4 regions of the Brenneria tiliae genome follow, and region 2 is predicted to be linked to each of the others. Evidence: predicted binding sites of a transcription regulator. Region 2 holds the regulator's gene; each other region holds the start of a gene.
What was found. The regulator PurR, encoded in region 2, represses purine synthesis genes. The targets are predictions, from matches to a motif close to CANGCAAACGTTTGCNTG.
Positions count from the first base shown of each region.

Region 1 (3,150 bases), on a different contig from region 2:
CGTTTTTATCACGGAACTCGGCGCGGTTGGCGTTCAGCTTGCGGCGCACGGATTTACGGCGCGCCTGCTGCCCCGGCATGATAAAGGTACGGCCCACATAGCGGTTTTTGACGAATCCCTGGCGATACGGCTTATCAATGATGCGCGCGATTTCCAGCGCGATGTCGCAGGAGGTCTCGGGAATGGGGATCACCACGTCGATATCGAGATCTTCCCACTGGCGCGCGATCTTCTCGCCCAGCTTCTGCCCCATGCGCACGCGGGCGCTGTAGACGGAAATTTTATCGATAAACGAGTCCGGGCGCGCAAAATAAACGTACTCGAACAGACAAGGGTTGCTCTTCGGGTTCTCGGCGCACTGGCAGGTGAACAGCTGCCCTTTCTCGGTGATGTAAATCGCCTCGCCCGGCGCCACGTCGCGCAGGAATTCAAAACCCAGCGTATCCAGCGCCACGCTTTCCGACGCCACCATATATTCGCAGCGGCCGTCTTCCAGATCGCGTTTACCGATAACCAGAGGGCGGATGCCGTTGGGATCGCGGAACGCCACCATACCGTGGCCGATAATCATGCTTACGCAGGCATAAGCGCCGCGAATCTGCTGATGCGTGGCGGCAACGGCGGCAAAAATGTTATCGGCTTCCAGCGGATAGTGCTGAAAACGATCCAGCTCTCTGGCGAAAATATTCAGCAGAATTTCCGAATCCGAGGTGGTGTTGACGTGGCGACGCTCCTGTTCAAACAGCTTTTTACGCAGTTCGTGAGCGTTGGTCAGATTACCGTTATGCGCCAGGGTGATGCCGAACGGCGAGTTAACGTAGAAAGGTTGCGCCTCGGAGGCGCTGGAGCTGCCCGCGGTAGGGTAACGCACATGACCGATGCCCATATTGCCTTGCAAACGTTGCATGTGCCGTGCTTCAAACACATCCTTCACTAGGCCGTTGGCCTTGCGCAGGCGAAAACAGTTTAAGGCATCAATGGTTATGATGCCTGCGGCATCCTGCCCACGGTGTTGCAACACCGTTAACGCGTCATAAATCGACTGGTTGACCGGCGTAAAACCGGCGATACCGACAATACCGCACATGGTGTCTTTTCCTCATCAGCGCTATCGCAGCTCTATATATGCTGCGGCAAGAAACTTGACGTGCTTTGCAGGTAGTCAAAAAACCACCTGATGATATAACTGAACTGCGGAACTAACTGGGACTGCTTCCAATCGTCGCTCTGTGAAAAACCGGTAAAGGTATCCAGAAAAAAGAGCAGCGCGGAGACAATCAATACGCCGCGCAGCGCCCCGAAACAGACGCCCAATACGCGATCGGTGCCCGACAATCCGGTGCGTTCAACCAAAGAGCCGATCACATAGTTGACAATAGCACCCACAATCAACGTCGCAATAAACAGAATGGCAATAGCGATGCCATTGCGGACCAGTTCGTCATCAAAGCGGGTGAAATACACCGCCAGATAAGCGTAGTAATGGCTGGCGACAAAAAATGCGCATCCCCAGGTGACCAGCGACAACGCTTCACGTATAAACCCCCGGATAAGGCTGACCAGAGCCGAAAATCCGATGATGCCAATAATGACGTAATCAACCCAAACCATGAGCCATCCTAATAATGAACGATGCCAACCGCCCGGCCGCCACGTCATCCTGTTCGCGGCGAATTCTAACAGAAAAAGAAAACGTTTGCGTAGCGTATTTCCGCCGATTTTATTAATCGGCGGGCAGAGCAAAAACCGCCCGCCGGCGCGTTAATCCTTTAACGCACGCTGTACGATCTGACCTGACCGCTCAATCCGCTGAGCCGCTGTAATTCCGCCAGCGAAGACTGCAGCTTCTGTTTTGACGCGTCCGGCCCGACATAAATACGGGTTATCTGCCCCGCCACCGGGGTGGCCGGCACGGTATAGGCCCGATAGCCGGAAAGACGCAGCTTGGCGACAATCTCATTCACCTTGTCGGCGTTTTTCAAGGCGCCAAGCTGTACCACATAGGCTTGCCCGGCGGGCGCCTGTTGCGCAGGCCTGGTCTCCGGTTTGGCTTCAGGCTTCGGTTCCGCTTTAGGTTCAGGTTTGGGTTTCACTTCCGCTTTCGGCTGCGGCTTGGGTTCACTGGGCGCCGTCGGGCGCTCAACCACCGCCGGCGGCGCGATCGTCGCCGGGGGAGCCGGCGTTGCCGGAGGCGGGCTTTCCGGCTGGGCGCCTATCCCGGGAGTTTCGGCATCGGACGCCGCGCTCTTATCCTCCACGGCGGACGCCGCCCCTTCCGGCGGCTGGCTGGGCAACGGCTGGTTCAGCGCCGGCAAGGCTTCCATTTCGTTGCTGTCGCCCGGCTTGGGAACCAGCGGGATAGCCGCGAACTCATCGGCATAATGCTTTTTATCGCCGTCCAGCAGGCCGGGCAGCACGATAACGCCCAGCGCCACCAGAACGATCGTGCCGACCAAACGGTTCTGAAATTTACTCGCCATACGTTTGCCCCTCATCCAGCGCTTCCATGACCTGCGCTACCGTATGAAAAGATCCGCACACAATGACGATATCCTGTTCCGCCGACTCGGACATCGCCTGGCGCCAGGCGCCGGCCACATCCGCGAACTGCCGGCACCGCTCCAGATATTGCGCCAGTTGCCCCGCCGTGGCGCCGCGCGGGACGTCCAGCGGCGCGCAATACCATTCGTCCACCTGCGGCGTTAACTGGCTCAGCGTGCCGCCGATGTCTTTATCCGCCAGCATACCGACCACCGCGCGGACTTTCCCGCCCTGCGGCAGCATCGCCAGGCGGCTCGCCAGATAAGCGGCGGCATGGGGGTTATGGGCCACGTCCAGAATCAGCAGCGGTTTCTCGCCGACAATCTGGAAACGGCCGGGCAGCGCGGCCTGGGATAATCCCTGGCGAATCGCCTCTTCACTGACGTTCAAAGGCGAATAGTTCAGCGCGCTCAGGGCGCTGGCCGCATTGGCCAACGGCACATGCGGCAGCGGCAGCCCCGACAGCTCGCGCTGCTTATTCTGCCAGCTCCATCCGTCGCGCTGTATGGAGAAATCCCAGTCACGGCCGCGGCGCAGCAACACCGCGCCCTGTTCAGCGGCCACCTGCGCAATCGATCCGGGCATATCGGGTTCGCCGACCACCGCGGG
Region 1 is NZ_JAKPCB010000102.1:150,565-153,714, forward strand. Features, by position in the region: gene purF (amidophosphoribosyltransferase) at 1-1,087, opposite strand, end outside; gene cvpA (colicin V production protein) at 1,120-1,611, opposite strand; gene dedD (cell division protein DedD) at 1,770-2,480, opposite strand; gene folC (bifunctional tetrahydrofolate synthase/dihydrofolate synthase) at 2,470-3,150, opposite strand, start outside.
Region 1: cvpA (colicin V production protein) is a predicted target of PurR. The motif match lies at 1,686-1,703, and genes of this name have one in related genera.

Region 2 (3,150 bases):
ATCATAATGCGCTTCGCCGACTATCCAGGCGCGTTTTTTGGATTGCAGATTCATCAGCCGTGCGGCGGCGACGCGCAAAATATCTTTCAGATGGTGAGGTATTTTTTCATCCAGTCCGGCGCGTAGTATGCGATGGAAAAAAACGTCCAGCCGCTCACATTCCCACCAGCCGTCCATATAGCTTTCACCCAATCCCAATGATCCTTCGCGCAATACGCGTTTAAAGAAATCAGGATTCTTGACCTTGATATCAAAAGGGCGGGAACCGTTGATTTTGACATCGGCCATGTCCAGCATTTCACGCACAATCTGGAACCAGGACGTATGATGACGACCCAGTTCCTCGACATCCTCTACACATGATGAACTCATAACTTCTCCCTACCTTGCTGCTCGCGAAGTACCCGCAAGGAAAGCATAGACAATTATTACCTATTAAGCGGTGTATCGGTGGGATCACCCATCGTCTACCCTCCGGATATCAGAGGAAAATGAAGAGAAAAAAGCCGGTACGCAAACACGTAGAGGCACTTATCCTTAAGATAAATACGCAAACTCCCTATGCGCTGAACACTCAAAGGATAGTGAAAAGATAATTTATGATTGTTGTGCTAAAAACTGCTGATCAGTTTATGACTGCTTCGGCCAAGGTACAAGTATAAATTGGCCGAAGCATTGTTGGCGTGGCGTGCGTTTCCGTTCTCAGGAGTAACGACGGTAATCGCGGAATGGACCGTCGGCCACGGAACGACGTTCGATAAGGCTAGGGTGAACCTCAATGGTCTGCGCGTCTTCCCGCTTGCTGGTGATGCGGTCCAGCAGCATGGCGAAAGCCGATTGCCCCAGCCGTTCTTTGGGCTGATGGATGGTGGTCAGCGCCGGGGTGAAAAAGCGGGAGTGGCGGATATTGTCGTATCCGATGACCGAAATATCCTGGGGAACGCGCAGCCCCAGCTCATCGGCGGCGCAGATTGCCCCCATGGCCATAATATCCCCGCCGCAGAACACCGCCGTCGGCCGATGTTTCTGCGCCAGAATCTGCTGCATCGCCTTATAGCCGGATTCGGGCTCGAAATCTCCCTGAACGATCCATTCATCGTGAATCTGAATATCGGCGTCTTTCAGCGCTTTTAAAAATCCAAGATAGCGCCCGCTGCCGGTATTCCGTTCCTGAATGCCGGGAATGGCGCCGATATCCCGATGGCCGCGCTCGATAAGATAGCGGCCCGCCATATAGCCGCCCTCAAAAGCGTTATCAATAATGGTATCGGTAAAATCGCTGTGGGCCTGCCCCCAGTCCATGACCACCATCGGAATGTTGCGATAGTCTTTCAGCATGGCGAGCAATTCAGGCGGGTATTCCGCGCACATGACCAGCAAGCCATCGACGCGTTTTTGGGCCAGCATGGAAAGATAGGCGCGCTGTTTATCGAGATTGTTATGTGAGTTACACAAAATCAGCGTGTAGCCTTTGGCGTAACAGCTGTTTTCGACGGCTTCGATGATTTCAGCGAAGTAGGGGGCTTCGCTTGAGGTCGCCAGCAACCCAATGGATTTGGTGTGATTGACTTTAAGGCTGCGGGCGACGGCACTGGGTGAATAGTGTAATTCCTTGATTGCCGTCCTGACGGCGGCCCTGGTCTCTTCGGCGACGAAACGTGTTTTGTTGATCACGTGCGATACGGTTGTGGTAGAAACGCCAGCACGTTTTGCCACATCTTTGATCGTTGCCATGTAAAAATGACTCCTGAAACGACTTATTACAGTCGTAAGTATATTGTTAATCGTTTGCCTGCGTTTAATGTTCTCTTCCCAGATAAAAAAAACAGGGTTTCAGAAGGAGAATGCCGAATGTTACACCTGAAGGGGCAAGGCTGGCGTTGTTCGACCAATACGCGGCGTGTCGTCAAACAGCGGATTTTGTCCGATTTGCCGCAAAAGTGGAAGCGGTAATTTATACTATTAGCGAGACGCCGGTATGAGATTTTTTTCTCAAACTATGGAAGACTGGCAATCGTGATATGCAGTTTTACCCTGAAGTTTGGTTGAATCTTCCCAGGACGGTCGATACTTTCTTTTGATAATGGGTGTGCGCAAAAAAGGAGACGCCTATGGATACTGACCTGAAGATGTCGTTGTTGACCACCATTGGTGCGTTGGCGATGATCATCGTATTTAGCTTTACCGCCGTACTGAATTAACCGGCCCTGGGCCGAGCCTCTTTTTTATCTTCGCGGACGGGTTTTAAGCGTAAAACCCGTCCGCATTATTTGCGCGCAGGCGCTGACCCCGAGCCGGTTAGCGAACGGTCTGGGGAGTGACCACGCGGCGTGCGCCGACATAGTGCTCCCGCCAGTAATCCTCGTTCAATTTACTGATACGAATATCCGCGCCGCTACGCGGTGACTGAATGAATTTCCCCTCTCCCAGATAAACCCCGACGTGATCGGCCGCGCCGCGCTTGTTGATGCGAAAGAACACCAGATCGCCGCTCTCCAGCTCGTTTTTGTTAATCGGCGCCGCGTCGCGCAGGTGGTACATTTCATTCGCCGTGCGCGGGATAGGGATTTTGACCACGTCTTTATAGGCGTAATAAACCAGACCGCTGCAGTCAAAGCCGGTGAACGGCGATGCGCCTCCCCAGCGATAAGGTTTACCCATCTGGCCCATCAGCTTATTCATCGCCGTTAATTTGGCATGCTGATAGCGTTTTTTATGCGCCTCGCTCAGCGCCAGTCCTGTTCCCGTTTTGTCTTGCAGCGCGGCTTTGGTTTTGGAGCGTGCGGAGTAAAGCCTGTGGCGGGTTTCCGGCGGCAATTTTTTAAGGTTTTTTCGCACCAGCGCCGGCGTGCCGCCCGTCGTTCTTGACGACGCCTGCTGCCGTTGATGCTTGGCGGCGCGGGGTGTTTTAGCCTTATCGGCGCCTGCATTGGCTTGCGCGCCGTTCAGCGCGGATTTTTGCGGCGCCGAATTCGGCGTATAAGGCGCCGCCTGCGCTAAATTCACCAACAGGGGGCTGAAACATAATATAAAGAGGCCGGTAAATAAGCGCATGATAGCAACGATCGGTAATAGTCCTTAAATCGCCAATGGCGCACAGTATTCCCGAAAACGGCATTATAAAACAGTGGGAATCTCTCTTTTCTTCAT
Region 2 is NZ_JAKPCB010000090.1:13,146-16,295, forward strand. Features, by position in the region: gene cfa (cyclopropane fatty acyl phospholipid synthase) at 1-372, opposite strand, end outside; gene purR (HTH-type transcriptional repressor PurR) at 703-1,734, opposite strand; gene cydH (cytochrome bd-I oxidase subunit CydH) at 2,112-2,201, shown strand; gene MFP24_RS04825 (C40 family peptidase) at 2,299-3,054, opposite strand.

Region 3 (3,150 bases), on a different contig from region 2:
ATAGGAGAGGGGCGAAAGGATGCCGACCGCGATGGCGAGAGCCCATTTGCCGCGCATAAGACCGATAACCTCGTGGCGATGAGCGGTTAGCCAGGGCAGCAGCATCACCAGGCGAACGACCTGCGAACACCAGTCCAGGATGACCGGGTGAATCCCCAGGATTTTGACGCCGTATGCGTCAACGACGGTGTAGCCGGTAATCATCGATCCCGTCGCGGCGCCCCAGCGTACGCCTTTCTGCGCGGCAGGCTGGAGAAAGCGGGCAAGATTTCCCTGACTGGAGATCAACAGGATGCCGATCACGATGGCGCCAAGCCCGGCGACGCCCGATACGCTCAGCTGTTCGTCAAATAGCAGGAATGCCCCGACCGTGGACATCATCGGCGCGCTGCCGCGGGCGACGGGATAGATAACCGAGAGATCGGCGACCTGGTATCCGCGCTGCAAGAACAGGCTGTACGCCAAATGCAGCGCGCCGCTCAGGACGACGCAGGCGATGACGGAGAGATCCCATCGCAACGTACCGGTGGCAAACAGCCAGACCACCCAGGGCATATAAAAAAGGCAGGCGGCGCAGCTGTAGACAAAAACGAAAGCGGCGCCGGCCGAGGCGGCGCGCTTGGCGAGCAGATTCCAGGTGGCGTGGATAAATGCGGCTACGACAACCAGCATTAAAGTGAGAAAGGACATAAGCGCTCCGGTTCAAAAAGCCATGGGGAAGACTCGACGTCTCCTCCTCTGGGCTTTTCTCCCTCGGGTGCAGCCGCGGCCAAAACCGCGGTCTCTACAACGCTCGGACCAGACAACGGCGTCAGCGTGCCGTTCGGAACCCTAGTTGCCACTCAGTCGATGCGATAAATTTAGCCCAAGCCGCGGCGTCACGCAAACGGATCGCGCCGCAGAAAGGCGAGTTATATTTTTTGGCGATCGTGGCGGGCGATGGCGCGATGGACTATCGCCCACCAGATGGTCACACCCACCTCAGATCAATTTTCACGCAACATAAAACCTTAAAAAAAACAACACATTGCTATCAAAATAAACTTATAAAGCAATGCTTCATTATTTCCCGGGGAGCCTTTAGGCGCCGTTGTGGGTTTCTTCATTTCATGCATACGCACAGTATTGGTGCATCCTATTACCTCATCAATATAAGCAACCGTTTGCTTATTTTCATGTTATCGACTGGTTTTTTGATTGTTGCTTTTCTGTTTTTATCTTTTTGTTTTTAAAACAAAAAAATATTCTGGTATGTAAATTGCTAAATTTTGATTAACAGCTGCGCTCGATAGATAAAAGCCGCCGGCAGGGTCGCGTCAGCACAGAGAAAACGAGTGCGGTTTGGGATAGAGGAAATACGGTAATGAACATGTCATTTACTACGGCTATTCGCGGCAATTTTTTCGATATTGCCGCCTGTGTGGCTCAACCACAGCAACTGGAACAACATATTCGGCACATCCCCGACGGGCTGATGCTGCTCAATGGCGGCACCATTGTGTGGTACGGCAGTTGGCGGGAGGGCGAGGCAAGGCTGCACGCCGGCGTTGAGGTGACGGATTACCGCGACAAGTTGATCGTGCCGGGCTTTATCGACACGCACATCCATTACCCGCAGACCGAGATGATCGGCGCCTACGGCGAGCAACTGTTGTCGTGGCTCCAGCAATATACTTTTCCGACGGAAAGCCAATATTGCTGCGAGCAGCATGCCGAGCGGATGTCGGCGTTTTTCCTACAACAACTCCTGAGTAACGGCACAACGACGGCGCTGGTATTCGGCACCGTTCATCCACAGTCCGTAGAGGCGCTGTTTGAACAAGCGGCAAGGCTGAACATGCGTCTGATTGCCGGCAAGGTGATGATGGATCGCCACGCGCCGGAAGCTCTGCTGGAAACCCCGATGCAAAGCTATCGGCAAACGCGCGAACTGATTTTGCGCTGGCATGGCAAGCAGCGCCTGGGTTATGCCATCACCCCGCGTTTTGCGCCGACCAGCACTCCGGAACTGCTGGCGCAGGTACAGCGCCTGCACAAGGAATTCCCCGACGTCTACCTGCATACGCATCTGAGCGAAACCCCGGATGAAGTGGCGTGGGTAAAAGAACTGTTCCCGGAAAACAGCGGTTATCTGGATGTCTACCACCAGTATGGGCTGACCGGCCGCAAAAGCGTATTTGCCCACTGTCTGCACCTGGATGAGGAAGAATGGAACTGCCTGCATGATACCCATTCCGCGATTGCTTTCTGCCCGACCTCCAATCTATTTCTGGGCAGCGGCTTGTTCAATATGCAAAAAGCCTGGCAGAAACAGGTAAACGTGGGGATAGGTACCGATGTGGGGGCCGGCACCACCTTCAATATGCTGCAAACGCTGGGGGAGGCCTACAAAGTGGGACAGTTGCAGCATTATCGACTCTCCGCCGGCGAGGCGTTCTATCATGCCACGCTTGGCGGCGCGCGCGCCCTGGGGCTGGAAGCCAATATCGGCAACTTTACGGTTGGCAAAGAAGCGGACTTTGTGGTGCTGGATCCGGCGGTTTCCGCCTTGCAGACACTGCGCCATGCAAACAGCCGCCAACTGGCCGATCAATTGTTCGTACTGATGACGCTGGGGGACGATCGCAACATTTATCGCACCTATGTCGACGGTAAAGTGGTGTATCAATCCGGCGCGGGCAGGGAGGCGGCATGATCCAGTTTCTATTGAACCAGACGTTAAAAAACGAAGCGGATATCGATCCCAACACCACGGTCTTGAACTACCTGCGCCGGAATTTAGGCCGCTGCGGCACCAAGGAAGGTTGCGCCTCCGGGGATTGCGGCGCCTGTACCGTGGCGCTGGCGGAGCCGGACGGCGACAGGTTGCGCTACCGCAGCATCAATGCATGCCTGACGTTTGTCAGCGAACTGCATGGCAAACAGCTGATTACCGTCGAAGATTTGCGGCAAAACGGTAAGTTGCACAGCGTGCAGCAGGCCATGGTGGATTGCCACGGATCGCAATGCGGCTTCTGTACGCCGGGGGTGGTGATGTCGATATTCTGCCTGCAAAAGAGCGGTGATGATTACCCACGCGGGGAAATATTGCAGGCGCTAGCGGGTAACCTGTGCCGTTGCACCGGCTACCGGCCCATTATGGCGGCGGCG
Region 3 is NZ_JAKPCB010000101.1:81,927-85,076, reverse strand. Features, by position in the region: gene MFP24_RS17330 (DMT family transporter) at 1-690, opposite strand, end outside; gene guaD (guanine deaminase) at 1,364-2,695, shown strand; gene xdhA (xanthine dehydrogenase small subunit) at 2,692-3,150, shown strand, end outside.
Region 3: guaD (guanine deaminase) is a predicted target of PurR. The motif match lies at 1,153-1,170, and genes of this name have one in related genera.

Region 4 (3,150 bases), on a different contig from region 2:
CAGTGAATTTGCCGCAGGCTGGTGAGCCCCCGCTCCCTTTCCTCCACCACCAGCCAGTCGCGAAACAGCTCGAAACCTTCAAGCACGCGCTGTTCCCGCGGCGCAATCAGCGTTTCCAGACTACCTTCCCCGACTTCCTGCGTGCGATACAGGCCAAAGTTTTTTCCTTCCCGGTTGGAGCGCAGGTAAAAGGCGTCCCGATAGTGGTCGACGCCATACTCGTGATCTTTACGCCGGGGGATAAACACCTGCGGTGCGGCATCATGGCGCGCCGCGTCGATCAACAGCACCTCGGTAGTGGTAGTGCTGCTAAGGTAAATGATGATGTAACTTTCCGAGGTCGTCTTGCCCAGGCTGACGTAAAAGGTATCATCCTTCTCCTCATACACCAGCTCGTCGGCCGCCGGATCGTTTCCCAGTTGATGGCGATAGACCTGATACGGCAATAAGGTTTGCGGATGTTTGCGTACGTAATAAAGCATGCCGGAGTCAGCCGACCATTCCGCCCCGGAAGAGACCTTTTCAATAACGTCGGGCAACCACTCGCCGCTGCGCAGATCGCGGAACCGAATGTCGTACTGCCGGCGGGACAGAAAATCCTCCGACAACGCCAACAGCTGATTATCCGGGCTGACCTGCAGCGTCCCCAGACTATAAAACTCATGATTCTCCGCCCGCTGATTGCCGTCCAGCAGCGTTTCCCATTCATCCGTCACGCTCTCGGGCTGGCGACGATAGATGGGATATTCTTTGCCCGTCTCATAGCGGCTCTGATAGCGGTAACCTTTTCTAACGTAGGGAACCGACATATCCTCCGACGGTATCCGGTTGACCATTTCGCCATACAGCGCCTGTTTCAGCCCGTCATAAGGCTCCATCACCTCGCGGCTGTAGCGGTTCTCCTGCTGCAGATAGGCCAGCACGTCAGGATCGCTGCGCTGGTCGTCGCGCAGCCAGTAGTAGTTATCGATGCGGGTATCATTATGAACGGTCAACGGATGGGGTCTTTTTGCTGCTTGCGGTGCTGTCATGGTGTTCAGGTCCTTGGTTCGGGAATAAAAAGAGTGGCACGATTCCCGTCCGATGCCAAGTCACGGCGGCGTTTTCCCTGCGGCGCGCATGGCCTCGGATGCGCACGCAAACGTTTTCGTTTATACTGCGCCCATTTTTCACAACCAGATCGGGTATAGGCTATGTTAACGATTGGAACAGCCCTGCGCGCCGACGCCACGCGCGTGATGCTGCTGGGCTCCGGTGAGTTGGGCAAGGAAGTCGCCATTGAGTGTCAACGCTTGGGTATCGAGGTTATCGCCGTCGATCGCTACGCCGATGCGCCTGCCATGCAGGTCGCCCATCGCAGCCATGTCATTAATATGCTGGACGGCGAAGCGTTAAAAACGTTGGTTGAATCCGAACGCCCTGACTATATCGTGCCCGAGATTGAGGCCATCGCCACCGATATGCTGGTGACGCTCGAACGGCAAGGCAATCGAGTGGTGCCCTGCGCGCAGGCAACCCGCCTGACGATGAATCGCGAAGGCATTCGCCGCCTGGCGGCCGAAACGCTGGGCGTGCCGACCTCAAGCTACCGCTTTGCCGACGACGAAACCGACTTTCATCAGGCGGTGGCGGAGATTGGCTACCCCTGCATCGTCAAGCCGGTGATGAGTTCATCAGGCAAAGGACAGAGTCTGCTGCGGGACCCCGGGCAGTTGGATAAGGCCTGGCGCTATGCCCAGCAGGGCGGGCGCGCCGGCGGCGGGCGGGTTATCGTTGAGGGATTGGTCGATTTTGATTTCGAAATCACCCTGCTGACCATCCACGCGGTGGACGGTATTCACTTCTGCGACCCCATCGGCCACCGCCAGGAGGACGGCGATTACCGCGAATCCTGGCAGCCGCAGCAAATGAGCCCACTGGCGCTGGAGCGGGCGCAAAAAATAGCCGCCGAGGTGGTAAAAGCGCTGGGTGGCCACGGGCTGTTTGGCGTGGAGCTGTTTGTCTGCGGCGACGAGGTTATTTTCAGCGAAGTCTCGCCGCGCCCGCATGATACCGGGATGGTGACGATGATCTCGCAGGACCTGTCAGAGTTCGCGCTGCATGTCCGCGCGTTTCTCGGGTTGCCGATCGGCGCCATTCGTCAATACGGCGCCGCGGCCTCCGCGGTGATTCTTCCTGATCTGGATAGCCGGAACGTACGCTATCAGGGGCTGGAGGGCGCCTTGCGTCCACACACCCAGATCCGCCTGTTCGGCAAACCGGAAATCGGCGGCAAGCGACGCATGGGCGTGGCGCTGGCAAGCGCGCAAACCATCGAAGAGGCCGTCCTGCTGGCGAAAGAAACCGCGGCGGCGGTGAAGGTCAGCGGTTAAGCACCGCCGAGTCGGTAAAAAAGCCATCCGCGTGGATGGCTTCGGACCGTCGTCAACCTTGGCTTACTACCCTTTCGCCCCGGCTACCGCTGCGCGCGCCAGTTCGGTGATACGCGCATAATCGCCGCTTTCCAGCGCATCGTTCGGCACCAGCCAGGAGCCGCCGACGCACAGTACGCTTTTCAGCGCCAGATAATCACGGTAGTTGTTGGGAGTAATCCCCCCGGTCGGGCAGAAACGAATTTGCGCGAACGGCCCGGCGATCGCCTGTAACGCTTTAACGCCGCCGTTGGCTTCCGCCGGGAAGAATTTAAACTCGCGTAAACCGTAATCCATCCCCAGCATCAGTTCAGAGACGGTGCTGATCCCCGGGATCAGCGGGATGCTGCCTGCCGTTGCCGCCCGCAGCAAAGGTTCCGTCAGCCCTGGGCTGATGGCGAATTGCGCGCCGGCCTCGGTTACCGCGGCCAGCTGTTGCGGATTGGTTACCGTACCCGCGCCGACGATCGCTTCCGGCACCGCTTTAGCAATGGCGCGAATAGCGTCTACGGCGCAGTCGGTGCGCAATGTCAGTTCCAGAACGCGAACGCCGCCGGCAACCAGGGCTTTTGCCATCGGCACCGCATATTCCAGTTTATTGACCACAATAACGGGAACCACGGGACCCGACGTCAAAATTTGTTCCGCGCTCGTTTGCCAGTTTTTCATCAAGAGTTATCTCCAGTCATGCCCGCAGGCACCATTAACGATATAGCGCGCCCCTGCCACAGGGGTCTGC
Region 4 is NZ_JAKPCB010000103.1:327,384-330,533, reverse strand. Features, by position in the region: gene MFP24_RS22315 (S9 family peptidase) at 1-1,031, opposite strand, end outside; gene purT (formate-dependent phosphoribosylglycinamide formyltransferase) at 1,194-2,372, shown strand; gene MFP24_RS22305 (bifunctional 4-hydroxy-2-oxoglutarate aldolase/2-dehydro-3-deoxy-phosphogluconate aldolase) at 2,439-3,080, opposite strand.
Region 4: purT (formate-dependent phosphoribosylglycinamide formyltransferase) is a predicted target of PurR. The motif match lies at 1,135-1,152, and genes of this name have one in related genera.